One region of the Micromonospora chalcea genome, then DNA from elsewhere that is predicted to be linked to it. Evidence: riboswitches for the same ligand, from Rfam matches in the RefSeq annotation. Region 1 holds a riboswitch; each other region holds the start of a gene.
The links. Region 1 has a riboswitch for cyclic di-AMP ahead of PVK74_RS21570 (C40 family peptidase). Riboswitches for the same ligand answer to the same signal wherever they lie in the genome.

Region 1 (3,697 bases):
GACGTCCTTGGTCTTGATGTGCTGGGCGATGTAGCCGTCCACCGAGCGCAGCGTGTAGTGCCAGCCCAGGTAGTCGGCCCGCTTCACCAGGTCGACGCTCGGGCCGAAGTAGCCCTCGGTGTCGTGGATGACGATGTACTCGATCTTCTGCTGCTTCGGCCGGTCAGCCAGGTCGTGGTTGCCGTAGTCGCCCGGGTCGTCGCTGAGCTGCTCGTAGGGCGCGGGAATCCACTCGCAGGCCAGCCGGACCGGGCACTCCAGCCCGTCCGGCCGCTGCGCGGTGCGCAGGCCGAGGCGGGCCAGCCGGGAGCGGTCCGGCTTCGCGGCGGTGGCGGCGAGCGTGACCCGCTGGCCGTCGTCGGTGGTCCGGGTGGCGCCCTGGCCGAGCTGGTCGTACACCTCGTCGGCGAAGGCCGCCGCCGCGTCGGCGGTGTCCGCGCCGGAGTAGCGGGCCACCGCGGCGTACCAGGCCGCCGGGTCGGTGCCGGCGCCGACCGGCCCGCCCAGAGCCTTCTGGTACGACGACAGCAGCGCCGCGCCGCCGCGGATGTTCGCGGCCGGGTCGGTGCGCAGCGTCCCCGCGTCCAGCCCGGTGAGCGCGGCGGCCGCGTCGAGCGTCTGGAGCGAGGCGCTCGGCAGCGGCGTCTCCCGCGTCGGCGCGGCGGCGGTGGCCGGGTCGAGCTTCAGCGGCCGGGAGTCGTCGCCGCGCGGGTCCTCGTCCTCGTCGACGTGGGCGCTGCCCGGCGTGGCGAGGATGTGCGCGGCGTCGGTCAGGTGCATCGGGCCGTAGCCGCCGCTGGTGCTGGGCTGACCCGGGTGGGTGTCCCAGCGGGACTCCAGATAGGAGACACCGAGCAGCACGTTCTGGGGCACGCCGTACTCGGCCGCGGCGGCGGCGTATTGTTGTTGCCGGTCGCTCGCGGGCGCGGACGTGTCCGGCGCGGCGGTAACCGGGCCGGTGGTCGCCAGCGCGGTGGCCGTGGCCACGGCGGCGGCGAGCAGTATCCGTCTGCCCGACGGCGGGGCGGAGAGATGCATCGAACCTCCTGGACAGGGATGGGGGTCACTGCGTTTCCACCCTCACTCCGCACACCCGCGACGGTCAATACCTTTCCAGTAAGTAATCAGTCGTGAAAGAAAATTTCACCTCCGTGCGCAGTGTGGCGCTGGATCGCGTACGGAGTGTCACGGCGCTGGAAGTTGCGGATCGATAACGGTGGTCCCTACTCTGGTGAATCGTCGGCCGCACGTCTCACCGTCCAACCCGGTCGGTGACGGTCCGACACCGCCGAGTCGCCTCCGGGCGAGCCGGGGAACCAGGTACCTGGGGTGAATCCGCAGCGCTGCTGCGGTAGGGCGGCTCCCTTCCCGCCCGAATCCGTCAGCTAACCCGGTAGGCGGTACGGAAGAAGGAGTACGGACGCCCGGTGGCACTCCATGCCCCGCGGCCGTCGTCGAACCGGTCGGTCGACCGGTCCAGCGCCGCGCCGCGTTCCCGCTGGTCCCGCTTCACCACCGCCCTCGCCGCACTGGTCGGCACCGCCGTCGTACTGACCGGCGGCGCCACTGCGGCACACGCCGAACCCTCGGTCGCCGAGATCGAGGCCCAGATCGACCGCGACTGGAACAAGCTCGAACCGGTCATCGAGCAGGTCAACGACGTACGCGAGCAGCTCGCCGCGCGGCGCAGGCAGGCCGACGCGCTCGGCCGCCAGATCGCACCCCTCCAGGCGCGGGTGGACGCCGCGCTCGGTCAGGTCGGCGGCCTCGCCGCCGACGCCTACAAGGCCGACAACCTCTCCACGGTCAACGCGCTGCTCGGCAGCCGCTCACCCGGTGACCTGGTCGACGGCCTGGAGCTGCTCGACCGCTTCGCGCACCGCCAGCACGAGCAGGTGCGCTCGGTCGCCGCGCTGCGCGACGAGCTGGCGGCGAAGAAGAAGCCGCTGGACGAGATGATCGCCGGCCTGGCGCGCACCGAGGCCCAGCTCGCGGCGAAGAAGAAGCAGATCGACGCCGAGATCGCCAAGCTGGAGAAGCTGCGGCTCAAGGTGTACGGCAAGGGCGGCGGCGGCCCGCTGCGCCCGGCGCCCTGCCCGGCCGGCTATCCCGGCGGCCCGGCCGGTGCGGCGGTGAAGTTCGCCTGCGCCCAGATCGGCAAGATCTACGTCTGGGGCGCCGCCGGCCCGGACCACTTCGACTGCTCGGGCCTCACCATGGCGGCCTGGGCCAAGGGCGGCGTCTCGCTGCCGCACAGCGCACGCCAGCAGCACGGCGTGACGAAGCGCATCAGCCGGGCCGAGCTGCGCGCCGGCGATCTCGTCTTCTACTACAGCGACCTGCACCACGTGGCGATGTACGTGGGCGACGGCTGGGTGGTGCACGCCTCCCAGTCCGGCAAGCCCATCACGATGAAGCGGGTCGACGACGGCGACATCAACAGCTACGGCCGCGTGTAAGGAAGGGCCCCCTCTTAACGCCTCCGGTAGAGGAGGGGGCCCTTCTTAACAACTGCGGGCGGCGTCAGCGCGTCGGCCAGGTGCGCCAGCTCTGCCAGGACCGGCTCGGCGTCGGGCCGCGCTGCCCCTGGTAACGCGAGCCGTAGACGGCCGAGCCGTACGGGTGCTCGGCCGGCGAGGAGAGCCGGAAGATGCAGAGCTGGCCGATCTTCATGCCGGGCCAGAGCGTGATCGGCAGGTTCGCCACGTTCGACAGCTCCAGCGTGACGTGACCGGAGAAGCCGGGGTCGATGAAGCCGGCTGTCGAGTGGGTCAGCAGCCCCAGCCGCCCCAGGCTCGACTTGCCCTCGAGCCGGCCCGCGAGCTGGTCGCCCAGCGAGATCACCTCAAGCGTGGAGGCGAGCACGAACTCGCCCGGGTGCAGCACGAACGGCTGGCCCTCGGGCACCTCCACCATCGAGGTGAGGTCGTCCTGCTGGACCGACGGGTCGATGTGTGTGTAGAGGTGGTTGTTGAAGACCCGGAACAGCCGGTCCAGGCGTACGTCGATGCTCGACGGCTGCACCAGCGTGGGCTCGAAGGGCTCCAGCGCGAGCGTGCCGGCCTTGATCTCGGAGATCAGGTCGCGGTCGGAGAGCAGCATCGGAACACCATAGCGACCGGTATGGGTGACCTGCGTGTCGCACTACTTCTTCGTACACGTGTTCGATAGGATGTCCGCATGGCTTCCTGGTCCGAATTCGCCGCCGACGAGCCCCGCCTCGCCGGCGAGATCCGCCTCCTGATGCAGCAGTACGGGCCGGGCTTCGGCTACCTCGCCACGGTCCGCGCCGACGGCGGCCCCCGCGTCCACCCGGTCTCCCCGGTGTTCACCGACGACGGCCTATGGTGCTTCGTCATCGACTCGCCGAAGCGCCGTGACCTCGAACGCGACGGCCGCTACGCGCTGCACTCGTTCCCGCCCGAGGAGAGCGACGACGAGGCGTACATCGCGGGGCGCGCGCGGCCGGTGACCGACCCGGCCACCGTGACGCGGCTGGCCCGGATCGCCCGCGCGTCGCCACATGGTGACTGGCGGCTGTTCGAGTTCACGGTCGAGGCGGCGATGCTGACCCGGCGCGACCCTGTCGCCCAGCCCGGCGCCGCTCCGCCGCAAGTGCGGGTGTGGCTCGACCCGCTCGGGGCCGAACCGGCCCGGCGTGAGCCGGTGGGCGCGGAGGGCCGGCGCGGCCGGCACG
Region 2 (3,697 bases), 2.3 Mb from region 1:
GATGCCGAGCCCCACCACCGCGTCCACCGGAAGAGCCCGCTGCCGGGCCGCGAGCGCCAGCGCCACCACCCCGCCGAGCGAGTGCCCGAGCAGCACCAGCCGGTCGTGCGGGCCCAGCCGGAGCGGACCGAGCCCGTCCGCGACGCGCTGGGCCAGGGCGTCGAACGAGTAGCCGTCGAGCGGCGGCGACCAGCCGTGGCCGGCCAGGTCGGGGGCGAGCCAGCGCCCGGGCCAGCGGCGCTCCAGCAGCGGCGCCCAGGGCAGCCACACCTCGCCGGTGGCGCCCATGCCGTGCAGGAGAATCAGGTGCCGGTTCCCCGTCGCATCGCCCATTGGCGCAGTCTGCCACCGCCCGCCCCGGACACGCGAGACCGAACCCGCCCGACCCGCCCCCACGCCCCACCCCGCCCCCGCCCCCGCCCTCGCCCTCGCCGCCGATCTTGGAGTTGTGGTGCCTTCCATAGCGGGCGAGCCGGGCATACCAGGCGCCACAAGTCCAAGATCGACGCGCCGAGAGGGCGGCGGGCCAGGGCGGGTGGGGACGGGGAAGGCCGGCGCCCCGGGAGGGGTGCCGGCCTTCCGGGGGTGCGGAGGGTCAGGCGGAGTAGCCGCGGCTGGCGATCCAGTGCGCCAGGTCGATCGTGGTGAGCCAGTACGACGGCAGCGACGGGTCGGCCGAGTCGGCGATCCGGACGGTCCGGCCGTCGTCCTTGTAGCCGATCACCGCGACGTAGTGGCCGCCGGGGAACGAGTGCCAGCCGCCGTTGGTGTCGGTGGCGGTGCCGGCGACGTTCGCGACGACCCCCCGGCCGTTGCTGATCGCCTCGACCACGTCGGCCTGAAGCCGGTCCATCTGGGCCGGGCTGGCCGAGCCGGGAATCATCCGGGTCCGGTACGGGTTGCCCTTGACCTGCTGGTTGAGCACGCGCGTGGTGTCCTCGGCCGAGTTGGTGCCCATCTCGGTGGTGCCGAGCGGGCCGGCGAGGGCGTCCTGGCTGCGCTCGATGCCGGTGGCGCTGAGCGCGTTGCGCACGGCGGCCGGGCCGCAGTAGTAGTAGTTGATCTGCGCCTGGTAGTCGTAGTCCAGCGTCTTGCTCGACGGCGGCTTCGGCGCGGCCTTGGTGACGTCCGGGTCCGCCGCGGCCTTCTTCGCCGACGGGGAGGCGCTGGGCGACTTGCTGGGCTCGGCGCTCGGCGACGCCGGCGGGACGCCGATACGCGCCTCGCTGCGGCTGGCGGGCTCGCCGAGCCGTGCGCCGAGTTCGGCGACCGAGGCGGTGTTCTCCTGCTGGACCGGGGCGTCCTCACCGGCGGCGAGGGCGGTGCCGGCGCCGGCGGCCAGCACGAGCGCCGCGGCCGATCCGGCGATGATCTGGTACGGGCGTTCGGTGGCGATCCGCCGCAGCTGACGCTTCAGGTGGTGCTTCACGAAATCCTCCACGGGGGGCGTGATCGGCACACGCCGGCCCGGCACGTGGAGGGGTTCACACGTGCTGGCAGGCCGGATGGGCCGGGGGAACGGGTACGCCCGCGATGCCGGGCGCCCAGGGGCGGTTTGCCGGTCGCGTCAGGCGAGCGCGGGTACCGCGGAGCCGTGGAGGCGGGGGGACGATCGAGGGGTGGGCACGAGGATGGGACTCCTTCCGTGGCCGCCGACCGGGTTAGCTGACGGATTCGGGCGGGAAGTACGCCCTACCGCGGCAGTGGCCGCGGATTCACCCCGATGGTGCTCATGGTTCCCCGGTTCGTGATGACACGATTAGGCGGGTCGGCGCGGCGTCGCCTTCTGCGATCGGTTACCGCACCGGACGCGCCGACACTACCGGCGGGTACTGCCCCTGCCAAGCGCTCCCACCTGCGTAAACATGATCCCCGGTAACGGATTTCGGAACAGCCGGTTACTCACTTCACTCAATGGGACAAGCGGTGGTGACGGCGCCCGGGAGGCGAAAAGGGGACAGACGGCGAGCGCGTGACCGGCAATGGCGCGGCTCATTGGCCCGTTCTGCGCTCCACGCCCGTTTCGGCGCCGGGGGTGAGCCGGCTCACCACATTCCGGGTAACAATTCGGTCGCCTCAGCCGACCCGGGCCGGACGCCAGCGGGCGTTGCGGACGAACGCGCCGACCGGCAGGGGGATCGTCGCCGCGCCGCGGGACACCGGGGCGGGCCGCACCGCCAGGGTGGCCGCGTACGCCTCGGCGGCGAGCGTACGGGCGGCCTCGGCGGCCAGTTCGGCGTCCCGCCACGCCTGCCGCTCCCGCTCGGCGGCGCTCTCCCAGCCGGCCCGGCGCCGGTCCCGTACGGCCCGGGCCAGCACGATCTCCTGCTCGGCCGGGTGCCGGCGCGGGTCCCACCCGTTGCGGCGCGCCAGCACGTCGGCGAGTTGCCGGGCGGACAGGTCGCCGCGCCAGTGCGCCGTCATGGCGGCGTGGTGCAGCCAGCGCTCCCGGGCCGCGTACTCCGCCGGGGTGCGCGGGGTGCGCGGGGCGGCCAGCGCGGCGGCCCCGGCCAGGCGGCGGGCGGCGCTGTCCGCCTCGTCGTACGCGGTCCAGGCGCGTTCCGCCTCGTCCTGCGCGGCCAGCCACCGTTCCCGGCGGCGACGGGCCGTCTGGGCGGCCCCGGCGGCGGCCACCGCCACCTCCTCGGCGTACCGGACGAGGTCGTCGCGGCGCGCGGCGTCCTGGTCCACCGGATCGGCGGCAGCCTCGGCGACGCCGTCGCGCTCGGGCCGGGCCACCAGCGCGGCGAGCAGGCCGAACGCGAGCAGCATCAGGAAGGACCAGATGGCGGCGGCCTCGGGGACCGCGGTGAGGAAGTGGTAGAGAGCGGTCTGCGACATGGTCGGCACCTCACGGGAAGAACCTGGCGGGAGACTCCGCACGGCCGGTCGGGGCGCGGCGCGGGGTTGCCGGGCCGGCGAAGGGCGGGTGCGGGATGACGTTCGGTGGGTGCGGTGACGGGCGCGGCCCGTGGGCGGATCAGCGGGCGGGCGGGGCCCGCAGGCCGACCGGCGCGGTGATCCGGCCGGCCGGGACCGGCTGCGGGTCGTTCGGGAGCGTGTCGGTGGCCCGTGCGGCGGGCGCGGGTGCGCCGTCGGGACGGGCCTGCCGCTCGGCGGCGCGGTCGGATTCCGGTCGCGGGGCGGCCGGCGTGCTCACGTACGCCGGGCCGGGCGCGGCGGCCGGGGCCGCGGCGGTCGGCAGCGTGGCCGCGCCGAACGAACAGGCGACGACCACGGCGAGACTGGCGAGCATCCGGGCGGTCCAGCGCGCCACCCACCACACGGGGCAGGTGAGCGCGATCGGAAGCACGGGTACAAATTACCGCCGAACCCCCACTGACGCACCGCCGCACGGCGTGTCGCGGACCGACCGGCCGGCGTGTGCGCGTGTCAGTCCGGGCGACGCCGCCCGGCGTACTCGATGTCCTCGGCCGGACCGGAGACGGACCGCGCGCCGCCGTCGGCGGCCGCGCCCTCGGCGGGCCCGCGCGGAGCCGGCACGGCCGGTGCGCGCGACGCCGCGCGGGCCCGGCGGGACGGGCCGAGCAGGCGCATCATCGGCACCTCCACCCAGCGGTGCAGCGCGGCGGCCAGCGCGAGCGTGAGCAGCAGGAAGCCGAGCACCGCCAGCGGCCCCCGCCAGCCGGGCAGGCCGGTCCCCCAGTCCCCGGTCAGCCGCAGCACGGTGACCATG
Region 3 (3,697 bases), 1.6 Mb from region 1:
TCGCGCCCCGTGGGGAGATCGACGTCGACACCGCGTACGAGGTGCGGGAAGCGATCGCCGAGGTGCTCGCGAAGGGCCGTCCCTCGCGCATCGAGCTGAACATGCGGCTCGTCACGTTCATCGACTCGGTCGGCATCAGCGCCATGGTGGCCGGCTTCCAGACCTGCGAGGTCAGCGGCGTCAAGCTCGTGGTCACCGAGCCGAGCCGGTTCGTGCACCGGCAGCTCTGGGTGACCGGCCTGCTCGGCCTCTTCGGCGCTCCCGAGCCGTGGTTCGCCGACGACACCCCCGAGGTGCTGCCCGGCGCCTGAGCGCCGTTCGCACCCCCTGCGGCCAGGGGACCTTCTACCCGTTGCCAGCCCGGCGTCGGTACGGGACGATCGTCGCGACGTACGACGGCGAGGGGGCCCGCTTGCAGAGCAGCGACAGCTTCAGCTACACCGTGCAGGCCCGGTGCAGCCGGGCCGACGCGGTGGCACTGCTGGGTGACCTGAGTCGCCAGGGCGAGCTGCATCCGCTGATCGTCCGGGTCCGGCAGCTGCCGGCCCGGCCGGGCGCGCTGGCCAGCTACGCGATCACCGACCGGCTGCAACTGGGCCCGCTGCACTTCCCGGTCACGTACCAGGCGGACGTGCTGGTCGCGAGCGAGGACGAGGTGGTCACTGTCGCCCGGCAGCAGCCGGCGACGACGGTGCGCAACCACACCCGGCTACGCGACGAGCCCGACGGCACCGTGCGCATCGACGTGGAGATCACGCTCACCGCGCCGGCGCCGCTGTTCGGGTACGCGTTCCGCCAGGCCCGGGCGGCTCACCTGAGCCTGGCGGCCCGTCTCGGCGCGACGCTGGAGGGCCGGCCCGATCCGGCCGGCCCCCCGGGAGCGCGCTAGTACACCGACAGGTGCACGTGGTTGGTGTGGTCGCTGGACGGGTCTCCGTTGCCGCCGCTGTACGACTTCCACCCGCTGCTGGGCAGCCAGATCTGCTTGAACCAGATCACGTAGAGCACGGCGAGCGGGTCGGCGTTGCGCACGAAGTACGCGGCCAGGTTGTTGCCGTACGTCCGGTCACCGCCGCTGGCCACGCCGCCGAAGCCGTTCTTCTGGGCGGCGAAGTCGCAGGCCCGCCCCTTCGGGTGCTCGCCCGAGCCGCTGGGCCGGTGGCACGAGACGTACCTGGTGAAACCGGCCGCCTTGGCCTGCTGCAGCGCGTGCAGCGTCCGCGGGGTGATGCAGCCGTTGGCCGGGGTCGGGTCGTTGACGCTGCACGACTCCGACGGCCACGAGCCGTCCGAGTTGCGTGGTGCGGGCTTCGCGTTCTTGTTTGAGGTGCCCTGGACGCTGCCGCCGCTGCTGTTGTTGCGGGCGGAACGTTCGTTCGCCACTTCGAGCGCGCGCTCGGCCTGCTCCTTGCGCTTGCCCATCACCTCGACCTGCTTGCGTTGCTCGCGGATCTCGGTGTCGAGCGCGGCCCGGGTGCGGGTGGCCTCGTCCCGGGTGGTGATCAGCTCGCGCACCGTGCGGTCCTCGTGCGCGGCGACCTGTTCCAGCGTGGCGGCCCGGTCCATGAAGCCCGCCGGGCTGCTGCTGTCGAGCAGCGCGGCGGCGGTGCCGAGCCGCCCGGCGCGGTACGCCACCCCGGCGATCTCACCGACCTTGGCGTCACGTACGGCCAGCTCGGCGCCGACCTTCGCGAGCTGGTCGTTGAGCTGCTTCTGGCGGTTCACCGACCGGTTCAGCGCGGCCTTTGCCTCCAGCCAGCCCTTGCTGGCCGCGTCGAGTTGGGCGCGCAGCTCGGGCGTGCCGCCCTCGTCGTCGCCGGGCGCGGCGGCGAGCAGGCCGGTCCGGGGCGCCGCCGAGGCGGGGGAGGCCGGAACGGTCGCGACGCCGACAGTCAGCGTCGCGACGAGCAGGGCCGCCAACCGGGCGGCCGTCCGTCGTACAGGTGCCACTGGGGGCATTCACATGTCCTTCCGTCAACCGCCGACCGGGTTAGCTGACGGGTTCGGGACGGAAGATCCCTACCGCTGACGCGGATGCACCCCACGTACGTGGTTCCCCGGCTCGCCCCTTCGGGCGATTAGGCGACGGCCACCCCACCTGCGCCGGTGACGCCGGTGGCTGCGGCCGCGACCGAGCCTACCGGCGCGGCCCGGGCGTGGCTCCGTTGCGCAGTGCCGCATGGTGGGGCAAAACCGACATAAGTGTACAGCAGTCACGGTGATTTAAGTCTGCCCTAATCACCACTCGGTCTTTCCGCACACTCCGGCTGACGCTCCGGGCTCGACCTGCAACGTGGCGTGATCGATGGAGAAGTCCTCGTGCAGCGCCGTCCGCGCGGCGGCCAGCACCCCGGCCGGGTCCACGCCCGGGTCGGTGGTCAGGTGCGCCGAGGCCACCTCCATGCCCGAGGTGAGCGTCCAGACGTGCAGGTCGTGCACCTCGGCCACGCCGGGGACCGCGGCCAGCCGGTCGTGCACGGCGGTCACCTGGAGGTGCTCCGGCGCCGCCTGCACCAGGATGCGCACCGCGGCCCGGCCGAGCCGCCAGGTGCGCGGCAGGATGAACAGGCCGATCCCGACGGCGACCAGTGGGTCCGCCCACCACCAGTCGGTCACCGCGATGACCAGCGCCGCGGCGATCACGCCGAGCGAGCCGAGCAGGTCGCCGAGCACCTCCAGGTACGCGCCGCGCAGGTTGATGCTCTCCTTCGCCCCGGCGCGCAGCAGCGCGAAGGCGACGATGTTGGCGAGCAGGCCGAGCACCGCCACCACGAGCATCGGGCCGGCCAGCACCTCCGGCGGCTCGCCGAAGCGGCGTACCGCCTCGATCAGGACGTAGACCGCGACGGCGCCGAGCAGCACGGCGTTGGCGAGGGCGGCGAGCACCTCCAGCCGGTAGAGGCCGAACGTGCGCTGCGGGTCGGTGCCGGCGCGCCGGGTGGCGGTGATCGCCGCGAGGGCCATGCCGATGCCGAGCACGTCGGTGAACATGTGCCCGGCGTCGGAGAGCAGGGCGAGCGAGCCGGTGGTGAAGGCGGCCACCGCCTCGACCACCATCAGGACGGCGAGCAGCGCGAACGCGGCCCAGAGCCGGCCTGCGTGGCGGTGTGCCGCGTTGGCCACCGCGCTGCTGTGGTCATGACCTGCGCCCACGCCAACACCCTCCCTGCCGCGTACCGGCCGGGCCCAATGTATGCTCACATCGCTATGTATGCAAGTGAACTGTGGGTGGCGCGGGCGTGGCCCCTCACCCCACCGGGTCGAGCGTGGTGAGGCGCTGGGTCGCCCGGGACAGCGCCACGTAGAGCGTGCGCACGCCCGAGCCCGGATCGGCCCGGATCTCGCTCGGCGCCACCAGCACCACGCCGTCGTACTCCATGCCCTTGGCCTGGAGGCTGGTCACCACCTGGAGCCGGCCCGCGCCGAGCGCGCCCAGCCAGCCGGCCACCTCGTCCCGGCGCGGCACCGGCGTGATCACGCCGACGGTGCCCTCCACCTGGCCGAGCAGCGCCTCGGCCGCCTCGACGGTGGCCGCCGGCAGCTCGGCGGCGGGCACCGTGCGTTCCACCGGCGGAACGCCTGTGGACCGGACCGCGTCGGGCAGCGGCAGATCCGGGTAGAGCCGGCGGATCTCCGCCGCCGCCACCGCGAAGATCTCCGCCGAGTTGCGGTAGTTGGTGGTCAGCTCGTAGCGGTG
Region 4 (3,697 bases), 460 kb from region 1:
CACGCGGTAGCGGGAACCGGTCACCGGTCGGCGGTGACGTCCCCGGCCGGCTCGGCGGCGAAGAGGGCCAGCAGGGCGCCGACCTGCTGGTCGGCCTCCGCCGGGTGCCGGAAGCGTCCCTTCGGGTTGATCGTGTACTCGTTGCGCCGCCCCACGCGGGTGCGCCGCAGGTATCCCCCGGCTTCCAGGTCGGCGACGATGGCCTGGGCCGCCCGCTCGGTGACGCCCACCTCGTCGGCCACGTCCCGCAGCCGCGCCGTGGGGTTGCGCGCGATCGCCAGCAGCACATGTCCGTGATTGGTGAGGAAGGTCCAGTTGCGGCGGCTCCCGTCCTCACCTGGTGTCGTCGCCATGGTGGCCATGCTATGGCCATCGACGCTGCCGACCCGAATCGGACGCGGGCCGGCACGGGAAAGTATGAAATGCGTATCACGAATCTTGACGTGCCCCTGACGCCGTGTGACCGTGAAGTCGCGAGGCCGTCCGGCCTGGTCGTTCCGCAGGTAGACGAGGTGAGGCAGATGACGCCGAGAAGCCCGGAGCAGGCGCTCGCCGAGCTGCGTGCCGGCAACCACCGGTTCGTCACCGGTGTGCCGCAGCATCCGAATCAGGACGCCGGGCACCGGGCGGCGGTGGCCGACGGCCAGCACCCCTTCGCGGTGATCGTCGGCTGCTCCGACTCGCGGCTCGCCGCGGAGATCATCTTCGATCGGGGTCTCGGTGACCTCTTCGTGGTGCGTACCGCCGGGCACACCGCCGGGCCCGAGGTGCTCGGCAGCGTCGAGTACGCGGTCACCGTGCTGGGCACGCCGCTCGTGGTGGTGCTCGGGCACGACTCCTGCGGCGCGGTCCAGGCCGCCCGGGAGGGGGTCCGGACCGGCGCCGCTCCGGCCGGGCACCTGGGAGCGGTGGTGGACGCGGTCTCGCCCAGCCTGCTGCGCGCCGCCCGGCAGGGCATCGACGACCTCGACGGCATCATCGACGTCCACATCGCGCAGACCGTGGAGACGCTGCTGGCCCGGTCCTCCGTGCTGGCCGAGCGGGTCGCGGCGGGCCGGTGCACGGTGGCGGGGATGTCGTACCGGCTCTCCGGCGGCGAGGTGCGGACAGTGGCGCAGGTCCCGGCGTCACTGCCCGCTCCCTCGTCGCCGGCGGACGCGGACGCGGCGCTGGCCGGCTGACCGGAGCGCCGGACGACGAAGGGGCCGCCCACGGGGGCGGCCCCTTCTTGCTGCGTCCAGGTCAGAGCATCGACATGTGGACGTGGTCGGTGTGGTTCGACGGCCCGCTGTACGACCTCCAGCCGGTGGCCGGGAACCAGATCTGCCGGTTCCAGATCACGTAGTAGATGCCCAGCCGGTCGGCGTTGCGGATGAGGAAGGCGGCCACGTCGTTGCCGTACTTGCGGGTGTCGTTGTTGTGCCAGGGTGAGAAGCCGCTGTTCTGCAGCGACCAGTCGCACGCCTTGCCCTTGGGGTGCTCCCATGGCCCGCCCGGCCGGTAACAGCCCACGAAGCGCGTGTAGCCGGCGCGCCGGACCTCCTTGTAGGCGTGCAGCGTCCGCGGCGTGATGCAGCCCGAGGTGGTCGGGTCGTTCTCGCTGCACGACTCGGCCTTCCAGCCGCCGTCGGCGGTGCGGCCGGGGCCGATCTTGGCGACCGGTGAGGTGGCGTCGACCAGGCCGCCGGTGAAGCCGAGGCCGCCGACGAGCTTGAGGGCGCGTTCGGCCTGCACCTTCTCGCGCTCCATCGCGTTCTTCTGCTTCTCCTGCTCGCGCACCTCGGCGTCGAGCGCGATCTTGGCCGTCTCGGCGCGGTTCTTGACCGCGTTGATGGCGGCCAGGCGCTGCGCGTTGAGGAGGTTCAGCTCGTCCAGGGCGTTGACGCGGCGGACGAACGAGTCGGGCGAGTTGCTCTCCAGCAGCATCGCCATCGCGCCCATCCGGCCGGTCCGGTAGGACTGGGCGGCGAGCTGGTTGACCTGCGGGCTGAGCGCCTCGAGTTCGGCCTGTGCCGCCTGTACCTCGGCGGCCAGCCGCCGCTGGCGGTCCTGCGACTTGGCCAGCTTCGCCTTCGCCTGGAGGAAGTTCCGGTTGGCGCTGTCGATCGCCTCGGTGATGAGCGGTGGTTCGCCGTCCTCCTCGTGCCCGGACGGCTTCGGGGCCGCCGCGGCGGGGGCCGCCGTCGCCGAGTTCGGCCCGGCCAGCACTGCCAGCGAGGCCAGCACGGCCACCAGGGGTGTCAGCCAGCGGCGCAGGGGTGGCGTCACAGTGTTCCCTTCCGTCGGCCGCCGACCGGGTTAGCTGACGGGTTCGGGACGGAAGTGGCCCCTACCGCTCGCGCGGATTCACCCCATGTACCTGGTTCCCCGGCTCGCCCGCAGGCGATTGGGCGGCGGCACCGCTGGCGCCGGTGCGCGCCTTCGGCGGTGACCGGCAGCGAGGTTACCCGACAGCACTCCTGCGGATCTACGTCCGGAAGCCGACCAATAGCGAGATTTCGCCGTGGCGCACCGTGACCAGCGTCGCGTTTGAAATCGATGGTCACCGTGCGGAGTGTCACCATGTCGCCTCCGTACTCTTTCCGCCGCCGAGCGCCTCCAGCGCGTCGTCGCGTCCGGCCGGCGGACGGGGCGGCGGGGGCACGGGCGACGCCGGCTCCGGACCGGGCGCGCGCCGTCCGGCGGTGGTCACGATCGCGGCCAGTGCGGTCGTCAGCGGTACGGCGGCGATCAGGCCGAGCGTGGCCACCGCGCTGCGGACGATCTCCTGGGCGAGGAACTCGCTGGTGAGGATCTGGCTCACCGGGCGGGAGTCGGCGACCAGCAGGAGCAGCAGTGGCAGCGACGCGCCCGCGTACGCCAGCACGATGGTGTTGACGGTGGACGCGATGTGGGCCCGGCCGACGCGGGTCGCCGCCCGGTAGAGCTGCCGCCGGGACAGCCCCGGGTTGGCGTGCGCGAGTTCGGTGACGGTGGCCGCCTGGGTGACGGTGACGTCGTCCAGCACGCCCAGCGAGCCGATGATGATGCCCGCCAGCAGCAGTCCGTGCAGGTCCACGTCGCCCTGGAACATGGACAGCGTGGTGGCGTCCTCGCTGCCGAAGCCGGTCAGGTGGGTGGCGGACGTGGCGAGCAGGCCGAGCACGCCGGTGATCACCAGGCTGCCGAGCGTGCCGAGCACCGCCACCGACGTCTGCGCGGTGATCCCGTGCGTCAGGTAGAGCACCACGAACATGATCAACGCGGCGCCCACGATCGCCACCAGCAGCGGCGGCTGGCCGCCACCGATGCCGGGCAGCACGAAGCCGAGCAGGATGGCGAAGCTGGCCGCCAGGCCGCCGAGCGCGGCGAGCCCGCGCCAGCGGCCGAACGCCACGATCGCGGCGGCGAAGAGCACCAGCAGCCAGATCAGCGGTGTGCCGCGCTGGTGCTCGGCGATGTTGTAGGACTTCACCGAAGGATCGGCCGGGTCGATCAGCTCGACCAGGACGATCTTGTCGCCGACCTCGACCCGGGGCGCGCCCGGTCCGGCCGGGAGCGGCGTCTCGACCTGCCGTCCCGCGTCCGGGCCCTGCTCGGCGGCGACGGTCGCGGTGCCGCAGGGGCCGCCCGCGCCCTCCGGGGCCTCCGGCGTCGGCGGGCAGGGTTCGGTGACCACCCGGGTCACGGTGCCGTGGTAGCGGGGGACGTCCGCGCC

Region 2: linked by a shared signal. The riboswitch ahead of PVK74_RS01265 (C39 family peptidase) and the one ahead of PVK74_RS21570 (C40 family peptidase) in region 1 are both predicted to bind cyclic di-AMP.
Region 3: linked by a shared signal. The riboswitch ahead of PVK74_RS13790 (coiled-coil domain-containing protein) and the one ahead of PVK74_RS21570 (C40 family peptidase) in region 1 are both predicted to bind cyclic di-AMP.
Region 4: linked by a shared signal. The riboswitch ahead of PVK74_RS23930 (coiled-coil domain-containing protein) and the one ahead of PVK74_RS21570 (C40 family peptidase) in region 1 are both predicted to bind cyclic di-AMP.

Annotation. Positions count from the first base shown of each region.
Region 1 covers NZ_CP118233.1:4,850,194-4,853,890, forward strand. The annotation lists gene PVK74_RS21565 (N-acetylmuramoyl-L-alanine amidase) at 1-1,038, opposite strand, end outside; cyclic di-AMP (ydaO/yuaA leader) riboswitch at 1,277-1,414, shown strand; gene PVK74_RS21570 (C40 family peptidase) at 1,428-2,459, shown strand; gene dcd (dCTP deaminase) at 2,524-3,102, opposite strand; gene PVK74_RS21580 (pyridoxamine 5'-phosphate oxidase family protein) at 3,181-3,697, shown strand, end outside.
Region 2 covers NZ_CP118233.1:268,879-272,575, reverse strand. The annotation lists gene PVK74_RS01270 (alpha/beta fold hydrolase) at 1-333, opposite strand, end outside; gene PVK74_RS01265 (C39 family peptidase) at 596-1,429, opposite strand; cyclic di-AMP (ydaO/yuaA leader) riboswitch at 1,636-1,776, opposite strand; gene PVK74_RS01260 (hypothetical protein) at 2,077-2,841, opposite strand; gene PVK74_RS01255 (hypothetical protein) at 2,981-3,313, opposite strand; gene PVK74_RS01250 (acyltransferase family protein) at 3,394-3,697, opposite strand, start outside.
Region 3 covers NZ_CP118233.1:3,214,659-3,218,355, reverse strand. The annotation lists gene PVK74_RS13800 (STAS domain-containing protein) at 1-311, shown strand, start outside; gene PVK74_RS13795 (SRPBCC family protein) at 353-889, shown strand; gene PVK74_RS13790 (coiled-coil domain-containing protein) at 886-1,959, opposite strand; cyclic di-AMP (ydaO/yuaA leader) riboswitch at 1,964-2,095, opposite strand; gene PVK74_RS13785 (cation diffusion facilitator family transporter) at 2,239-3,153, opposite strand; gene PVK74_RS13780 (HelD family protein) at 3,248-3,697, opposite strand, start outside.
Region 4 covers NZ_CP118233.1:5,311,768-5,315,464, forward strand. The annotation lists gene PVK74_RS23920 (helix-turn-helix transcriptional regulator) at 21-362, opposite strand; gene PVK74_RS23925 (carbonic anhydrase) at 522-1,181, shown strand; gene PVK74_RS23930 (coiled-coil domain-containing protein) at 1,243-2,268, opposite strand; cyclic di-AMP (ydaO/yuaA leader) riboswitch at 2,273-2,403, opposite strand; gene PVK74_RS23935 (YibE/F family protein) at 2,558-3,697, opposite strand, start outside.